DNA from 2 places in the Halobacillus amylolyticus genome. Region 1 is predicted to be linked to the other one. Evidence: riboswitches for the same ligand, from Rfam matches in the RefSeq annotation. Region 1 holds a riboswitch; the other holds the start of a gene.
What was found. A riboswitch is a leader RNA that binds a small molecule or an ion and turns the genes downstream of it on or off. The one in region 1 is predicted to bind cobalamin.
Positions count from the first base shown of each region.

Region 2: it holds a riboswitch for cobalamin, as region 1 does, so the genes downstream of both, MUO15_RS14805 (ABC transporter substrate-binding protein) here and MUO15_RS11960 (ribonucleoside-diphosphate reductase subunit alpha) in region 1, are expected to answer to the same signal.

Region 1 covers NZ_CP095075.1:2,317,068-2,321,385, reverse strand. The annotation lists gene MUO15_RS11965 (ribonucleotide-diphosphate reductase subunit beta) at 1-161, opposite strand, end outside; gene MUO15_RS11960 (ribonucleoside-diphosphate reductase subunit alpha) at 177-2,408, opposite strand; cobalamin riboswitch at 2,638-2,817, opposite strand; gene MUO15_RS11955 (class I SAM-dependent methyltransferase) at 3,349-4,029, shown strand; gene MUO15_RS11950 (YnfA family protein) at 4,123-4,318, shown strand, end outside.
Region 2 covers NZ_CP095075.1:2,865,578-2,869,895, forward strand. The annotation lists gene MUO15_RS14795 (alpha/beta fold hydrolase) at 1-483, opposite strand, end outside; gene MUO15_RS14800 (N-acetylmuramoyl-L-alanine amidase) at 835-1,740, opposite strand; cobalamin riboswitch at 2,077-2,259, shown strand; gene MUO15_RS14805 (ABC transporter substrate-binding protein) at 2,405-3,394, shown strand; partial or broken gene MUO15_RS14810 (FecCD family ABC transporter permease) at 3,387-4,318, shown strand, end outside.

The sequences.
Region 1 (4,318 bases):
ATCCAAAAGTTCGCGAGCATTCGCTTGTACATGGGATAAGCCCAAGAGTAACGGGTATCATCCCAATTGAGTACGTTTGAGCTTCGGCCGTTAACAATGCCTGTCGAAGCATTCGGCGCTTCAAGATCGACAAGTTTTCGCTTATGAATGGCAGTATCCAATTCCATCAACCTCCTTTAGGATGAGCAGCTCTCACAATCGTCATATTCCCCTTGACTAGAGGTAGAGCGCGTATAATAAGTCGTCTTCAATCCCTGTTTCCAAGCATCCAAATGCAGGGCAAGCAGTTCCTTAGCTTTAATTGAGTTACGAACATAGATATTGAAGGATATCGACTGATCGACATATCTCTGGCGCGCCGCATTCTGCCTTATGCTTGTATGCTGATCAATATCGTACGCTGACTTATAATACCAATACGTTTCTGCGCTTAAATCTGGGGCCGTCACAGGAATTTTGTAATCCTTTTTCTCCTCGGAATAAAACTTTTTGAAAATCGGATCAATGCTCGCTGTGCTTCCGGCAATAATTGAGGTGCTGGAGTTCGGGGCCACAGCCATTAAATATCCATTACGCATTCCCCTCTCGGCCACGTCACGTTGCAACTGTTCCCAGTTCCAAGTACTATCTTGATCAAACGACCGTTTAACAAAAAATGCTCCTGTATCCCAATCCGACCCTTCAAATAACGGATAACTTCCTTTTTCGCGGGCAAGCTGGTTGCTGGCAAGGATGGAGTAGTAAGCAATTCCCTCATACACTTCCTTCGTATAGTCAACTGCTTCATCTGATTCCCAGGCGATTTTTTCCTGAGCGAGCAAGTGGGCCCAGCCAAACGTACCGAGGCCAATGCCGCGATAGGATTGATTCGTTAACTGTGCTTGTTTTACAGGAATCGAATTTTGATCAATGACATTATCAAGCATCCGGACTTGGATCGGAATCAGCCTTGCAAGAACACCAGCTGGAACCGCGCGACCTAGGTTCACACTTGATAAGTTACAAACAACGAACTCACCTGGTTCTTGAACAGTAATGATTTTGCCATCCTTAATGTATTGCTCCTCCTGTACGGTAGGGCTCTGATTTTGAGTGATTTCCGTACACAAATTACTGCAGTATACCATCCCTTTATGGCTGTTTGGGTTCATGCGATTGACTTCATCACGGTAAAACATGTATGGTGTTCCCGTTTCAAGCTGGCCAACCATGATTCGCTTCATCACTTCAATCGCGGGTACGATTTCTTTTGACAAATCAGGGTTCTCAACACAAGCGTAATAACGCTGACGAAACGAACCATTCCCGCGTGCTTCATCAAAATGATCTTCGAGTGAAAAGCCCATTACGGAGCGAACTTCGTGTGGGTCAAACAAGTACCAATCCTCACGCTTCTCAACGGCTTCCATAAACACATCCGGAATCGATACGCCTGTAAACAAATCGTGTGTCCGCTGTCGTTCGTCACCATTATTCAATCGACTGTCGAGGAAAGGGAAAATATCCTTATGCCACACATCAAGGTATACAGCCACCGCCCCTTGCCGTTGACCGAGCTGATCCACACTGACGGCCGTATTATTAAGCTGCTTCATCCATGGTAGCACCCCGGAGGAAACGCCTTTAAAGCCACGAATATCACTGCCGCGGCTGCGGATTTTTCCTAAATAAACACCGATTCCGCCACCGTGTTTGCTCAAATTTGCCACATCCGTGTTCGTATCATAAATTGACTGCAAGCTGTCATCGACGGTATCAATAAAGCATGAGCTCAGCTGACCATAACGTTTGCCTGCATTTGCCAAAGTCGGTGTCGCCACCGTCATATAGAGATGACTCAAGGCCCAATACGATTCTTTTACCAAATCTAAACGTTTCGAATGATCTTCTTGTGCCATTAACGTCATCGCAATGATCATAAACCGCTCCTGAGGAAGTTCAAATACAAGCCCTGATTTCGATCGCGCTAAATATCGATCCCCGAGCGTTTTTAAACCAATGTAAGTAAACAAATGATCACGATCAGGCGCAATCGCTGCTTCAAGCTCATCGATTTCCTGTTTCGAATAAGAAGTAAGTAGATTCGAACTATAAATTTCCTCGTCCATTAACAACTCAATCAAATGATGCAGTCCCGCATAGGGCTCATTTATCCCGCGATTACGGACCGACTCCTCATACATCAGCTCAAGCTGTATCCGCGCTGCGAGATATGTCCAGTCCGGTTCCGTCTCACTAATCTCCGCCAAACACTCCAAGATCAGCGCCTTCGCCTGCTCATCGTGCCCCATCTGACCCAGATTCATTGAAGGCAGCTTGTCCAACAATCGCTGGATATCAAGCGACAGGAAATTTCCCCTCTGACGTTCCAACCAATCATGCCAATCTAATGTATGTACCATCTCCATCAAAATCACTCCTTTACAACAGCTTTTGGAAAAGGTCATGTGGGAATCCCTGATGAGAAAGGGTCCGCCACATCGCATTCACGCTGTCTGAATAATTAGCCATAAAAAAATCCGCTCATTAAATTGAGCGGATGAAACCATGAAACGAAAGTGTACACGTCCCCAAATAGCAAATGAAGACGCCTGTTCATTCCATCGCCTCATCTTCTCAATCCCCGAAGAAGTAGAAACTTTCTAGCGTAGAAAGACAGGTCTCCTGACTTAACGCTCATTTCGACTCCGGCCCTTCCCATGCATTTGTGCACAGTGGATTCTCCGTTTCGAGAGCGATAACAGTTGCGGGGGCAGTTCCGGACTTACACCGGATTCCCTATTAAGCCTAGTGGCATCTTCTCTTCGCTAATACAATATATAGTGTTATTTTAATGTTTTGTTAGCTTATCTTGTGTTTTTATCATAACGAAGATTGTAGAACCGTGCAACAGTTTTTTACTGAATGGGAATAAAGAAGTGTTAAATGTAACGGATCACAGAGGAATAGAATGGCAGATGTAGAATTACTACTAAGAGGGAGTGAGAAAGGGGAGAACCGTGTGCCCATCGATAATTCATCTATTTCATTATTCCTCTGATTTTATCGATTATGGCTGTATCGGATTACTATGGGCCATGAAGTCTAAGCGAAGATACTTGATCCTATTCTCCTTGTTATAGTCGGTGGTATCATTTACTTTTATGGGGCGTTTGGCGTTCTTGAAGGAATTGCTGTATCCACGGTGATTGGAATTCCCCTGATTTCGCCGGATATATAGTTTGCTGATTCCTTTAATCATAAGTTTTTGTTAAGTATTGAGAAAGCAGCGTACTCTTAGTAATACTACTTACCCTATAAAGCGTTCCAGCAAATTATAAACACGAAAACCATAAGGAGGCAACATTAATGAATTCATTCAATTGGCATCAGGAGGCAGAAAAACAATGGGACGGACGAGCAGAATTCTGGAATGCCAACAGCAAGAATATGTGGGATGAGGGCAGTCGAAAAACGATCATTCCTTTTTTGCAGAAACATGTACAAATTGGGAGTAAAGTAGCTGACCTCGGATGTGGCGACGGATACGGGTCTTACAAGCTTGGAAAGGCAGGATATACCGTGACAGGGCTCGACCTTTCTGAGGATATGATAAAACGGGCTAATTCCCGGCTTGAGCAAGATAACTTGCAGTTCGTTCAAGGGGATCTCGTTAATCTCCCTTTTGAAAAAGAGAGCTTTGATGGAATTATGGCCGTGAATAGTCTGGAATGGACAGAAGTACCTTACAAGGGACTTGAGGAAATGAAACGCGTACTTAAACCAGGTGGGAAGCTATGCATCGGGGTGTTAGGTCCAACTGCGAAGCCTAGAATGAACAGTTATCGTCGCGTTTATGGAGAAAAAGTAATCTGCAACACAATGATGCCGTGGGAGCTTGAGCAAATGGCTGGGGAAACAGGCTGGAAACTTACAGACGGACATGGCGTTTATAAACGTGAGGTGGAGAAGAAGGACTTGTCTGGTTTACCCGTTGAACTTCGACAAGCGTTAACGTTTATGTGGGTCTTTATTTTTGAAAAGGAGTAAAAGGCCGTTCTATTTCACTACTATTGGTTGTTTACGGAAGTTAAGAAATTACACCCGGGTAAATCCTGCTGTAAAAAAGAGGTGGAGTTTAGAATGTTCATGGTGTTTATGCTGTTTCTTTTAGCCGGACTCGCTGAAATTGGCGGTGGCTATCTCATTTGGCTTTGGCTTAGGGATGGTAAACCTTTTTATTGGGGGATAGTTGGCGGATTTTCTCTAGTTATGTATGGGGTGATCGCAACGTTTCAAACCTTTCCTTCGTTTGGAAGGGTGTACGCAGCCTATGGAG
Region 2 (4,318 bases), 550 kb from region 1:
CATTTCGGGGCGATCAGTATAGGTAGCCTTAATTAATTCATTTACTCTTTCCTTTGTAATAGTGGTTAGTCCATAAGGGTAACCTTGACGTTGGGTAAAGATGGGTGCTGCTGCTGCGATAAGGGCAAGTTTAAAAATCTTATGCCCCGCATGACGAGCCATATATCGAATGGCAATAGCTCCGCCCATAGAGTGCCCGGTAAGGGTGACATGTTCAAGCTTTAATGTGTCAATAACCGAACGAATATCATCTGCTAGACGATCATAAGAATATCCAGTCCAAGGATTATCCGATTTGCCGAATCCGCGTAAATCAACACCTATGCAGCGATAACCTGCTTTTGGAAGTTGGTCGTACTGATACTCAAATACTCGATGGTTGAGGGGCCATCCGTGTATGAATAAGATTGGCTGGCCGTCTTCTGGGCCGTAGTCCTCTATATAAATATTCACATTATGTTCAACAGTAATGTAATATCCCATCTAAGCCCTCCCATATTATTATTCTTTCGGCACACTTTACACTTTATTAGCAGGTGTCGGATTTTATGAAAAAACCTCTAAATATAGCAATTGTCTATTGACCTTAGTGTGTAAAATATTAGTAGTGGTTATAAGGTATGTACCCATTTGAAAATGATTGTGACATGAATAAGACACCGTATCAAAAGTAATGAAGAAGGATGTTTTATTTCAGAAAATAAAATGGTGATGGAAGTCAGTAGGAAGATTTCCATCACCATTTTAATCAAGGCTTCTATGATAATCATATAGCAATCTGCTTAGATATTTTAGAGGGCCGGAAACAGCCATGCCCCTATATATCTTCAAAGACTAATACTCCTCTATGCCCTTGACAATGCCCTTCGCTATTTGCTCGCGATAATCTTCGCTTTTTAACAACTCGGCATCCTCTTTATTCGAGACAAACCCAGTTTCTGCAAGAATCGCTGGCATATTAGTATGACGCAAAACAAAGTAATCTGCTTTAAACACCCCGCGGCTCAGGTTGCTAGTTTTAGAGATAACGTGTTCCTGGACTAAGTCTGCAAGGTTTCTTGCTTTTGAACCCCCTGCACTATAAAAGGTTTCAATACCTTTAGCACTGGAGTCATGGTACCCGTTGGCATGAATACTAATAAAAAGATCAGCCCCCCAGGTATTGGCTTGTTTTGCACGATTTTCAAGGGTAACAAAGGTATCATCTGTCCGCGTCATTAAAATATCATAACCTTTTTCAAGTAGTTTAGACTCAACGCGCTTAGCAATGTTCAGAACGACGTCTTTTTCCTGAAGAGAGTTCCCGATGGCACCGGGATCTTTGCCTCCATGACCAGGGTCTAGAACAATGCGTTCGACGTCCTGAGTTTCGGTTTGATTAGGGTTTATCTCCCTGAATTCGTCTGTTTTTTTCACATCTTTCTCTTCTACTTGTTTTTCTTCCTCAATGCGATCCCAAGCAACTTCTGATAGAAAGGCTGTGCTCACAAACCCTAGTTCTCCTTGGTAAGTGATTTGCCCCCACCCATTTCCAAGTTCAATATATTCCACTCGTTGCCCCGGTAAGAGACTTCCGATGACCTTAGCATTCAAACTAGGCGCTTGCCGTACATTTAAGGATGACTGGGTGTCAACTTCGCCTGTTTGTGCGGCTTCAACTGGCTGGGCAATCGTCAGTGCAGATATAACGATTAGTACAAAAGAAAGAACCACCGTTATGAAACGCGTTCTCATGTTCATAGATAACTCCTCCCGACTATTAAAAGTGAAAACTTTTATTCTATGAAAAACTGAATCATACTATTAATCTTGGTCAAGTTTTCAATGATCTATTCATCATAAGGCTGTTAAATCTAATCTAGGATTATATATGGTTAGCATTATTCAAAAGTTATGCTTCATGAGCAGTTTATCTCTGACTCACTGGACAAATAAATATTATAGCTATTAATACTGAACAATGAATATTTATATAATGTAGTGAACCATGTTGTCACATGCCATAAGGAAAATATTTGACAAAAAAGTCTAAAAACCAAGCATTTTTTCATAATCTTTAGTAGAATAATAGATAGTTGAATAGGCGAAGAAACAGGCGTGATGTGATTCATCACTTAATAGGGAAGTTGGTTCAAATCCAACGCGGTCCCGCCACTGTATTTGAGAGCAACCTGCACGATTCCACTGTGTGATAAACATGGGAAGGAGCAGGAAGCCATGACCATAAGTCAGGAGACCTACCTGTTTTTCTCACCAATAACCTACGCGGATAGGAGGTGTATAGTAAAAAAGGAGGCTGCCTGCATGTACTTAAGCAGCATGCAAAATCCTTTGTGTACACATCTTCAATGCGAGATGTGTTTTTTTGTGCTCAAAAACTTTTTATTACAGGGGAGAGAGGAACTTGAAACGACTATCGAATTACATATTTATGCTTCTAATGACGATTGGATTGCTAGTAGGCTGTGCAAGCAATGAGGGATCGAGTCAACCAGAGGAAAACCAGAATGAGAAAGGTACTAATTCAGAAGAAGCGCAAGGACAGGCATCGACTTATCCTCTGACTGTGGAGGATTCTACAGGGAACGAGGTTGTCCTAGAGGAAGACCCTGAAAGAATTGTATCTCTTATTCCAAGTAATACAGAGATTGTGTTTGCCCTTGGTGCAGGGGAAGAGGTTGTAGGGGTCTCTGACAATGATAATTACCCTGAGCAGGTGAATGAGATTGATAAGGTTGGCGGGATGCAAATTAATACGGAGAAAGTTCTATCATTAAAGCCTGATCTCGTGCTTGCACACGGTTCAAGTGCTCATAATTTCCAGGCAGCGATTGATCAAATCAGAAATGCTGGGATTCCAGTTTATGTGGTTAAGAATGCTTCCGATTTTAAAGGCGTTTATGAAACGATTCAATCAGTTGGTAAATTGGTAGATGAGCAGGAAAAAGCCGAGAGCATCGTAACAGGGATGAAAGAGAAACTTAAAGGAATTAAAGAAAAAGCATCTGACATCAAAGATCCTAAAAGTGTATTTGTAGAAGTGTCTCCGGCTCCGGAAATTTATACAACTGGAACGGGTACATTCATGAATCAAATGCTCCAAGCGATCAACGCCGAGAATGCTGCTGCTGGCCAAGAAGGATGGGTGAAAATGAATGAAGAGGCTATTATTAACTTACAGCCAGATGTCATCATTACGACCTATGGCTATTACACAGAGAAACCTGTAGAAAAAGTGCTTTCTAGAGAAGGTTGGGAAGAAGTACCCGCAATCGAAAAGAAACAGGTCTATGATGTTCACTCTGATCTTGTTACACGTGCGGGTCCGCGCTTGATTGAAGGGGTAGAGCGGTTGGCTGAAGCTGTTTATCCGGAAACGTTCGGTGATGAATAAACCAGTAGCTTATATAGGGAGCTTAATGATTTTAGTGGGTGCATGGCTGGCAGGAGTAGCTGTTGGCAGTGTACCTATTCCGCTTCCTGTCATTATCGGAGCGATAGCAGAAACGATAAGTCCTTATCAGTCCAATGTTGATCCGATAAATATCAGTATTATTGTGGATGTCCGCTTGCCGCGCGTCGTATTAGCAGGGTTAGTGGGTGCGTCACTTGCAATAGCTGGAGCGTCTTTTCAGGGCTTGCTGCAAAATCCGTTAGCTGATCCTTATACATTAGGTGTGTCTTCAGGTGCGTCTGTCGGAGCAGTATTGGTTTTGTTTGTAGGATTTTCCCTCCCGGTTTTCTCTTCTTTCACACTTCCCATTGTCAGCATTTGTACTGCAGTTCTAACGCTGCTTTTCGTTATTGGGTTTGCACGTATGCTTGATCGTACACTTTCGATTGAAACTCTCATACTGACAGGGATCGTGATGGGGTCTTTTCTCGGATCGGTTATTTCTCTCATGATTGCGCTTACAGGAGAGGAGCTTCGCCAAATTGTCGGCTGGCTCCTTGGAAGTGTAGCGATGCGGGATGGAATCACGTGGGGCTGCTGCTCCCATTTTTTATTGTTGGTGTGCTGCTTCTTTTAACTCAAGGACAGGAATTAAATGCGATGTCGTTAGGCGAGGAACGGGCAAAGCAACTTGGTGTTCCTACCGAGAAAAGAAAAGCGCTGATCTTATTAGCTGCTTCGATCTTAACTGGGGCGGCAGTTGCTGTGTCAGGGACAATCGGCTTCGTCGGTCTAGTCGTTCCTCATATTTGCCGAAGGATTTTTGGTACAGACCACCGTCACCTTATTCCACTGTCTTTAATTAATGGAGCGACCTTCTTAATATTGGCGGACCTCGTATCACGAACGGTTATTGCCCCTGCT